2 regions of the Microbacterium sp. MDV22-iso44 genome follow, and region 1 is predicted to be linked to the other one. Evidence: predicted binding sites of a transcription regulator. Region 1 holds the regulator's gene; the other holds the start of a gene.

Region 1 (4,790 bases):
TGAGCAGCGCTTCGATGCGGACGGCACGCCGTTCGTCGGCGCCGGCACGACCGCGCACGTCCACGGCCGGGTCGGTGGGATGAGGGCGGATGCCGAGCTCCGCGTCATCTCGCTGATCGACGAGCCGCGGCGGGTCGGGTTCTCGCTCGGCACCGTCGGCGGCTCGGTCGTCAGCGGCGAGGAGTCGTTCCTGCTCGAGTGGCGGGACGACGACGAGGTGTGGTTCACGGTCCGCGCCTTCGACAAGCCGACCGGCGTGCTCTACCGCCTGTGGCGTCCCCTCGTGAAGCGTCGTCGTCGTGCGCTGTTCCAGGGGTACCTGCAGGCGATGTCGCCCATGTACGCCACCGGTTCCTGATGGGCTCTGCTCTTCCCCTCGGCGATCCCGCACCCGCCGACGGCGCGCTGCCGCACGACGTGCCGGTGGATCCCGACGTCGACTTCGGCGTGTACCTGCACGTGCCGTTCTGCCGGGTCCGCTGCGGATACTGCGACTTCAACACGTACACCGCGACCGAGCTGCGCGGTGCACGCCAGGACGCCTACGCCGACGAGGTGCTCCACGAGATCGCGCTGTCCCGTGAGGTCCTCGCGGCACAGGGACCCCTGCGTCCGGCTCGCACCGTGTTCTTCGGGGGTGGCACCCCCACGCTCCTTCCGCCGGGCGACCTCGCGCGCATGCTCGACGGCATCCGGGGAACCTTCGGTCTCGCGGACGGCGCCGAGGTCACGGTCGAGGCGAACCCCGACACGCTGACCGATGAGGTCGCGCAGACCCTTGCCGCTGCCGGCGTCACACGGTTCTCGATCGGGATGCAGTCGTCCGTGCCGCACGTCCTCGCGGCACTCGACCGCACGCACGACCCCGCGAACATCGCGACGGCCGTCGCGGCGGCGCGGAAGGCCGGGCTCGCGGTCAGCCTCGATCTCATCTACGGCGCGCCCGGGGAGTCGCTCGAGGACTGGCGCACCTCGCTCGAGACGGCGATCGCGCTCGCACCTGATCACATCTCGGCGTACGCGCTCATCGTGGAGGACGGAACGAAGCTCGAGCGTCAGATCCGCCGCGGCGAGGTACCCGCCCCCGACGACGACCTGCAGGCCGACATGTACGAGCTCGCCGACGAGCTGCTCGCGGCAGCCGGCTACGGCTGGTACGAGGTCTCGAACTGGTCGACGACTCCCGCCCAGCGCTCCCGCCACAACCTGTCGTACTGGCGGGGTCAGGACTGGTGGGGCTACGGCCCCGGTGCCCACAGCCACGTCGGCGGGCTGCGCTGGTGGAACGTCAAGCACCCCGCCGCGTACGCGCAGCGCCTGGCGCTGGGGGAGTCCCCGGCGGCGGGACGGGAGCGACCGGATGCCGAGGCCCGCCGCCTCGAGGTCATCCTGCTGCGCTCGCGCATCGTGGACGGCGTCGCGGTCGACGAGGCGACCGTCGCGGGGCGGCGGAACGTGGCATCCCTCATCGCCGACGGACTCGTCGACGGCGCCTCGGCCGTGCGGGGACGCATCGTGCTGACGCGTCGCGGACGGCTGCTGGCCGACGCCGTCGTCCGCGCACTCACCGAGTGATCCGAGCAGATCGCTTCTCGCGCGGTAGAATTGGCACTCCCAGAACGAGAGTGCCAGCGGAGGAGGGGTGATGGTCTCGGAACGCGGTCTTCAGGTGTTGCGTGCGATCGTCCAGGACTACGTCGACACGCGCGAGCCGGTCGGCAGTAAAGCGATCGTCGACCGTCACCAGTTCGGCGTCTCCGCGGCAACCATCCGCAACGACATGGCGCTCCTCGAAGACGAAGAGCTGATCACCGCGCCCCACACGTCGTCGGGCCGTGTACCCACCGACAAGGGGTACCGCGTCTTCGTCGACCACCTCGCCGACGTCCGCCCCCTCACCTCTGCGCAGCGCTCCGCGATCGGCGCCTTCCTCGAGGACACCGGTGACCTCGACGACCTGCTCGTCCGGACCGTCCGCTCCCTGACGCGTCTGACCGGTCAGGTCGCGATCGTGCAGTATCCGTCCTTCGCGCGGGCGAACGTCTCGCACGTCGAGGTCGTGCACCTCGGCGGGCCGCGGATCGTCATCATCGTCGTGACCGACACCGGCCGAGTGTCGCAGCGCGTCGTGCTCCTGTCGTCCGAGCCGTCAGCCGACGAGGCCGCGCAGCTCAAGCTCGCGATGGCGTCGCTGCTCACGGGCAAGAGTGTCCGAGACGGCGCGGCGGCGATCGCGCGCATCCTCGAGGACGAGACCCCGGTCCCGCGCGAGGAGAACCGCCGCGTCGTGCTGCGCGCGATCGGCGAGGAGCTCGACGAGTTCCGCCAGGACCGCATGGTCATGGCGGGGTCCGCGACCCTCGCCCGCCGGGAATCCGACTTCCGCGGCAGCATCTACCCGCTCCTCGAGGCGATCGAGGAGCAGGTGACGCTGCTGCGGCTCATGGGGGAGATGGTCGCCGACGACCGCGGGCTGGCGACCAGCATCGGGCGCGAGAACGAGCCGTTCGGGCTGTCCGAGGCATCCATCGTCGCGAGCGACTACGACGCCGGCGGGTCCCACGCCCGCGTCGGCGTGCTGGGTCCCACACGCATGGACTACCCCACGAATCTCGCGGCGGTCCGCGCCGTCGCGCACTATCTGACGCGGTTGCTCGAAGAAGACGAGACGTCGCGCTGAACGAATCGGCCCGCGGGCCGGAGAGGTGATTGTGGCTGACCACTACGAGGTCCTGGGTGTCGCGCGCGACGCGAGCCCTGAGGAGATCAAGAAGGCTTACCGGCGTCTGGCGCGCCAGCTGCACCCGGACGTGAACCCGGGGGAGGATGCCTCCGAGCAGTTCAAGCTCGTGACGCACGCCTACGACGTGTTGAGCGACCCCGACCAGCGCCAGCGTTACGACACGGGCGGCGACGGAGGCGGCTTCGGCGGAGCCGGTGCAGGTGCCGGCTTCGGCGGTTTCAGCGACATCTTCGAGAGCTTCTTCGGCGGTGGCGGCGGAACCCGCGCCGGCCGTCCGCGGTCACGCCGCGAGCGGGGCCAGGATGCGCTCGTACGCGTCGACCTCGACCTCGGCGACGTCGTCTTCGGCGTCCACCGCGACATCGAGGTCGACACCGCGGTCCTCTGCGAGACCTGCCAGGGCTCGTGCTGCCAGCCGGGCACCCAGCCGGTCACCTGCGACATCTGCCACGGATCGGGCCAGATCCAGCGGACGGTCCGGAGCCTCCTCGGCAACGTCGTCACCTCGCAGCCCTGCACCACGTGCCAGGGCTACGGCACGACCATCCCGTACCCCTGCTCCACCTGTCAGGGCCAGGGCCGCGTGCGTGCACGTCGCACCGTGTCGATCGACATCCCGGCCGGCGTCGAGACCGGTCTTCGACTCCAGCTCCCCGGGTCCGGCGAGGTCGGTCCCGCCGGCGGCCCGAACGGCGACCTGTACCTCGAGGTCACCGTCGCCCCGCACGACGTCTTCAGCCGCGACGGCGACGACCTACTCGCGACCCTCGAGGTCTCGATGGTCGATGCCATCCTGGGAACGAGTGTGACCATCGAGTCTCTCGACGGATCCGTCGACCTCGACATCCGCTCCGGGGTCCAGGCGGGCGACGAGCTCACCATCCGCGGTCGGGGGATCACGCCTCTCCGAGGCGACCAGCGCGGCGACCTCCGGGTCGGCGTGCAGGTCGTCACGCCTTCGCACCTCGACCCGAAGTCGCGGGCGCTCGTGCAGGAGCTCGCGAAGCGGATGCGTCCGGCCCCGCCTCATCTGGCGGAGTTCCACCCGGGTCTGTTCTCCAAGCTCCGCGGCAAGTTCAAGCGCTGATCGTGGCCCTCCACTTCCTGATCGAGGATGCCGGGGCCGCCGGCCCGGGCGATGTCGTCCGGCTGACGGGGGCCGAGGCGCACCACGCCGCGGCCGTCCGTCGCATCCGGGTGGGGGAGGACGTCACGGTGGGTGACGGCCGCGGCGTGTGGCTGACCGGCACGGTCTCGGCCGCCGCGCCCAAAGAGGTCTCGGTCGAGGTCTCCACCCGCGCCGAGGTTCCCGCGGCGTCGCCGCGCACCGTCCTCGTCCAGGCCCTCGCGAAGGGCGATCGCGACGAGCTCGCCGTCCAGGCGGCGACGGAGCTCGGGGTCGACGCGATCATGCCGTGGCAGGCGGCCCGCTCTGTCTCGCGGTGGGAGGGTCCGAAGGTCGCCAAGGGCGTCGCACGCTGGGAGACGATCGCCCGTGAGGCGGCGAAGCAGGCGCATCGGCCGTGGCTGGCAGAACTCCACCAGCCGGTCTCCACGCGGCAACTGGCGGCACTCGCCCAGAACGCACGGATGCTGGTGCTCGAGCCGACGGCATCCGTTGCGCTGTCGCGCATCGAGATCGACGCGGCCGACGCGAGCGACGTGATCCTCGTCGTGGGACCCGAAGGGGGCATCTCGCCCGAGGAACTCGACCTGCTGCAGTCGGCGGGTGCGACGCTCGTGCGGCTCGGCGACACTGTGCTGCGCACCTCGACGGCGGGGCCGGCGGCCCTCGCCGTCGTCAATGCGGCCCTCGGCCGCTGGTGAACCGGACCCGACCGACGCGGGAAGGCGCTGAGTAGACTGGGAGGATGAGCGAGCCATCGGTGTTCACCCGCATCCTCCGGGGTGAGATCCCCTCCGAGATCGTCGCTGAGACCGACAACGCGTTCGCGATCCGCGACATCGCCCCGCAGGCGCCCGTCCATCTCCTCGTGATCCCCAAGACCGAGGACTACCGCGACGTGGTCGAGCTCGCGGCGGGCGA
Region 2 (4,790 bases), 760 kb from region 1:
CACCGACGAGCTCGAGCTTTGCGAACGCCTTCTCGCCGGCCTGGATGAGCGCGACGCCACCACCGGGGACGATGCCCTCCTCGACGGCTGCCTTCGCGTTGCGGACGGCGTCCTCGATGCGGTGCTTGCGCTCCTTGAGCTCGACCTCGGTCGCGGCTCCGGCCTTGATGACGGCGACGCCACCGGCGAGCTTCGCGAGGCGCTCCTGGAGCTTCTCGCGGTCGTAGTCGCTGTCGGTGTTGTCGATCTCGCGGCGGATCTGGGTCACGCGACCCTCGATCTGCGCTGCGTCACCGGCACCCTCGACGATGGTGGTCTCGTCCTTGGTGATGATGACCTTGCGCGCGCGGCCGAGCAGGTCGAGGGTGGCGTTCTCGAGCTTGAGACCGACCTCCTCGGTGATGACCTGGCCACCCGTGAGGATCGCGATGTCCTGCAGCTGGGCCTTGCGGCGGTCGCCGAAGCCGGGAGCCTTGACGGCAGCCGACTTGAAGATGCCGCGGATCTTGTTGAGCACGAGCGTCGCGAGAGCCTCGCCCTCGACGTCCTCGGCGATGATGAGGAGCTCCTTGCCGTCCTGGATCACCTTGTCGACGACGGGCAGAAGGTCCTTGATGTTCGAGATCTTCTGGTTCGCGATGAGGATGTAGGGGTCCTCGAAGACGGCTTCCTGACGGTCGGCGTCGGTGACGAAGTAGGGGTTGATGTAGCCCTTGTCGAAGCGCATGCCCTCGGTGAGCTCGAGCTCGGTGCCGAAGGTGTTGGACTCCTCGACGGTGACGACGCCTTCCTTGCCCACCTTGTCGATGGCCTCGGCGATCAGGGCGCCGATCTCGGGGTCGGCAGCCGAGATGGATGCCGTCGCCGCGATCTGGTCCTTGGTCTCGATCTCCTTCGCGCCGGCGAGCAGCTCGTCGGAGAGAGCCTTGACGGCCTTCTCGATGCCCTTCTTGAGCGAGATGGGGTCGGCGCCGGCTGCGACGTTGCGCAGACCTTCACGCACGAGCGCCTGGGCGAGGACCGTAGCGGTCGTCGTACCGTCACCGGCGACGTCGTCGGTCTTCTTGGCGACCTCCTTGACGAGCTCCGCGCCGATCTTCTCGTACGGGTCGTCGAGCTCGATCTCCTTGGCGATCGACACGCCGTCGTTCGTGATCGTGGGGGCGCCCCACTTCTTCTCGAGCACGACGTTGCGGCCGCGGGGGCCGAGCGTCACCTTGACGGCGTCGGCCAGGGTGTTGAGGCCGCGCTCGAGGCCGCGGCGGGCCTCTTCGTCGAAAGCGATGATCTTTGCCATAAGTGTGTCGTCCCTCCCGGACGTGAGGTTCAGTACCGTGCCCCCAGGGGCTGGGAGCGGGATCGTTCTGGCACTCAGGATGAGTGAGTGCTAAATCATTCTGGCACTCGACCATAGGGAGTGCAAGCCGTGAGGCCGCGACCCGCGCTACCGTGGTCGGCGCCGCGCCGATGCCGACGACGGCGTCCGATGCCCGGGGTGCCGAACGGGTTCAGACCTACGAGAGGGGATCGTTCCGTGAACCGTGACGACGTGCGACGGGCGCTGCGGGAAGCCACTGTCGCCGCCTTCGACGAGACGATCGAGACCCTCACCGGCGATCGGGTGTACGCGGTCGCCCTGACCACGGACGACGGGGCGATGAGCGCCGGGCTCTGCATCACCACCGTCGAGCACTACCAGTCGAAGAGGTCGAAAGCGGATGCCGCCGGCGACCTCGCCTCCCCCGGGTACGACGCCTATTTGCGGTGGGACACCGCCGAGTGGCGCGACGAGCTGGCGGGCTGGGAGCACTTCGCACTGATCTCCCGGGTGCTCGAGGACTCGTCGGACGACGCCGACGGCTGGTTCGAGGAACACATCGATGCGCTGATCGCCGCCCTCGCGCACCTGCGGGCCGAGCGCGCAGAAGCGCTTGCCGGAGTCACCCTCTTCGTCTCCGTCACCGACAGCGACGAGACGGAGGCCATCGAGAACCGCTCCGCCCGAGAGCTGAATCCGCCCGAGCTGAGCGGACGCTTCCTGAGCCGATACGAGACCTGACAGGCGTCAGGCGACGACGCGGACGGACTCGGCCTGCGGGCCCTTCTGCCCGGCGCCGACGGTGAACTCGACGGCCTGCCCCTCCTCGAGGACCCGGAAGCCCGACATGTCGATGTTGGAGTAGTGGACGAAGACGTCCTGTCCGTCACCGAGGGTGATGAAGCCGAAGCCCTTCTCGGCGTTGAACCACTTGACGGTTCCCTGGGTCATGCGAATCTCCTGAAGCTGTGGGACATCGAAATGCTAGCCACGGCTCCGCGCTCGCAGACGCCGTTCGGGACTTTGTTGACGCCCCCGAACCGAAGTGTTTACGGCGTCGAAACACGCCGCCGGGAGGGCGACGTGTGCTCCGTCATTCGCTGCCGAAGTCGAGGCCGACCACGACGACCAACTGGGGCCGGCTCGCGCCGTCCGCCGCCGTCGTCTCGGGCGGCGCGACGACCTGATACGTGTCGTCGAGCGACACCTCGGCGCCGCCGATCGCGTCCGCCAGTCCGCGGGCAGCCGCTTCGTCCGCTGGTTGCGCGTAGTAGACAGTGGTCGTCGGGAAGTCGGTGGAGCTCGCGTTGCTCACCTCGACGTCGGCGTCGGCCCAGCCCGCGGCGATGACCTGATCGCGGATCCGGGCACCCAGGCCCGTCTCGGCCGTCGCGTTCAGCACGAGGACCTGGTACGAGGTGTCGACCTTGGGAGCGACGACCTGGGAGGTGCCGCTGGGCCCGGCCGCCGGCCCGAAGGAGAGGCGTCCTGTCGAGAGCAGCGTGCCGAAGACACCCGCGGCGACGATCGCGACGGTCGCGACGGCAGACCAGAAGACGATGAGCCCGATCCGGAGCCGGGGGTTCTCGGCGCGGTGCGCGCCGACTCGCGACACGTTCGGGGAGACGTCGTCGAAACGGTCGGTGGCGGCGGGACGACCCGTCGAGGCGGAGAGGGCCGTCGGGTCGGGCTGCTCTTGCTCAGGCGGGGATGTCGGAGACGGCACCCGAGGATCCTATCGGGCGGAGGCCGGGAGGATCCTGGCGCGGCTGCGGCGCTCGCGCTCCTGGTCGGCGTGGAGACGCCGGAGGCGGTGCACCAGGACCGGATCGTGGGCGACGGCATCCGCGGACTCGAGAATGCGTCCGAGGAGCTGGTAGTACCGCGCGGGCGTCAGCGAGAGCTCCGCTCGGAGTGCTTCCTCCTTGGCCCCGGAGTGACCGTGCCACCGCGCCTCGAAGTCGAGGACGGCTCGGTCGCGGTCGGAAAGGGGCACTCTCCCACCGTACGACCGTCATCGGGCGACACCGCGGAACATCCGGGCGGTTCGTCCGGTTGAATAGGACGAGGGAAGGAAGAACACATGAGCTATCGCGTGGAGAAGACCGACGAGCAGTGGCGTGAGGAGCTGACGCCCGAGCAGTACGCCGTCCTGCGCCAGGCCGGCACGGAGCGCGCCTGGACCGGTGAGCTCCTCGACGAGGAGCGGGCCGGGTTCTACACCTGTGCCGCGTGCGGGTCGGAGCTGTTCCAGAGCGGCACGAAGTTCGACTCGCACTGCGGGTGGCCGAGCTTCTACGAGTCCGTGCGCCCCGAGGCGGTCGAACTCATCGAGGACAACAGCCACGGCATGGTGCGCACCGAGGTGCGCTGCGCCAACTGCGGATCGCACCTGGGGCACGTGTTCCCCGACGGTTTCGGCACGCCGACCGGTGACCGCTACTGCATGAACTCGCTGTCGCTGTCGTTCACCCCGAAGGGCGACGGGGCCTGATCCGTCGCGGCGCTCAGCGCCGCACGCGCCAGAACGCTGCGACCGACACCGACGCGAGACCGATCACGACCGTGATCGCCTCGACGAGGAGACCGGGCCCGGCGGGCGCAGGCCAGAGGGCGTCGAGGACCAGCGAGGCGACGAGCTGGCCCGAGACGGCCGCCAGGCCGAACAGCAGGACACCGGTCCGCGCCACGATCGCGGCCGACATGACGATGTATGTCACACCCAGGACGCCCCCGAGGTAGAGCCACGGCTCACCCGGGGGCGTTGCGGGTGGTCCGCCTACGAGGGTAACGATGACCGCCAGTACCGTGAGGATGACGGTGCCGACGACGAAGTTGACGAGCGTCGCTGTCAGGGGCGTACCCACGCGGGCGCGCAGCCTGCCGTTGGTGGCCTGCTGCCACGCGAGGCCGACACCCACGAAGACCGGCAGGATCACCATCCACACCGGTACCCCGGCCAGTCCGTCCCCGGCGATCAGCATGACGGCCACCGCACCGAGCGCGAGCACCCCGCCGACCACGCGCGGTACTGTGACGGCCACGACGCCTCCCGGGCCGAAGCCGATCCGGTCGAAGACCAAGCCGCCCACCGTCTGCCCGGCCACGATGCCGACGGTGAACAGCGACACGCCGACGATGCCGACCGCGAAGCTCTGCGTCCCGACGGTGAACGCGCCGGCTGCGCCGCCCACCAGCATCCACCAGGGGATCGTGTGATCACGGATGCCGCGAGCCAGGGCACCGGCGCCGCGCCTGCCCGCGGGGGTGAGCACGCTGATGAGCGCAATCAGCAGCAGTCCGCTCGCGAACGAGATGACGGCTGCGGCCATCGCGTGCTCGAGACGGACGCCGAGCTGCCCGTTGATGCGGGCCTGGACGGCGGTGAGCACGCCGACCGACACCGCCCCAGAGAGGGCAGCGGCGACGGATGCCGGGGCTGAAGAGGACGCAGTCGTCACGCGGACCGGCT

The links. The regulator HrcA, encoded in region 1, represses chaperone genes, less so after heat shock. The targets are predictions, from matches to a motif close to TTNGCACTCGNNNNNNNCGAGTGCNAA.
Region 2: groL (chaperonin GroEL) is a predicted target of HrcA. The motif match lies at 1,365-1,391, and genes of this name have one in related genera.

Annotation. Positions count from the first base shown of each region.
Region 1 covers NZ_JBZVWS010000001.1:236,709-241,498, forward strand. The annotation lists gene AC4NN1_RS01140 (DUF1990 domain-containing protein) at 1-358, shown strand, start outside; gene hemW (radical SAM family heme chaperone HemW) at 358-1,575, shown strand; gene hrcA (heat-inducible transcriptional repressor HrcA) at 1,646-2,680, shown strand; gene dnaJ (molecular chaperone DnaJ) at 2,712-3,830, shown strand; gene AC4NN1_RS01160 (16S rRNA (uracil(1498)-N(3))-methyltransferase) at 3,833-4,570, shown strand; gene AC4NN1_RS01165 (histidine triad nucleotide-binding protein) at 4,615-4,790, shown strand, end outside.
Region 2 covers NZ_JBZVWS010000001.1:997,473-1,002,262, forward strand. The annotation lists gene groL (chaperonin GroEL) at 1-1,297, opposite strand, end outside; gene AC4NN1_RS04930 (DUF4303 domain-containing protein) at 1,535-2,059, shown strand; gene AC4NN1_RS04935 (cold-shock protein) at 2,066-2,269, opposite strand; gene AC4NN1_RS04940 (LytR C-terminal domain-containing protein) at 2,412-3,044, opposite strand; gene AC4NN1_RS04945 (DUF3263 domain-containing protein) at 3,054-3,314, opposite strand; gene msrB (peptide-methionine (R)-S-oxide reductase MsrB) at 3,402-3,812, shown strand; gene AC4NN1_RS04955 (DMT family transporter) at 3,826-4,779, opposite strand; gene AC4NN1_RS04960 (6-phosphofructokinase) at 4,790-4,790, opposite strand, start outside.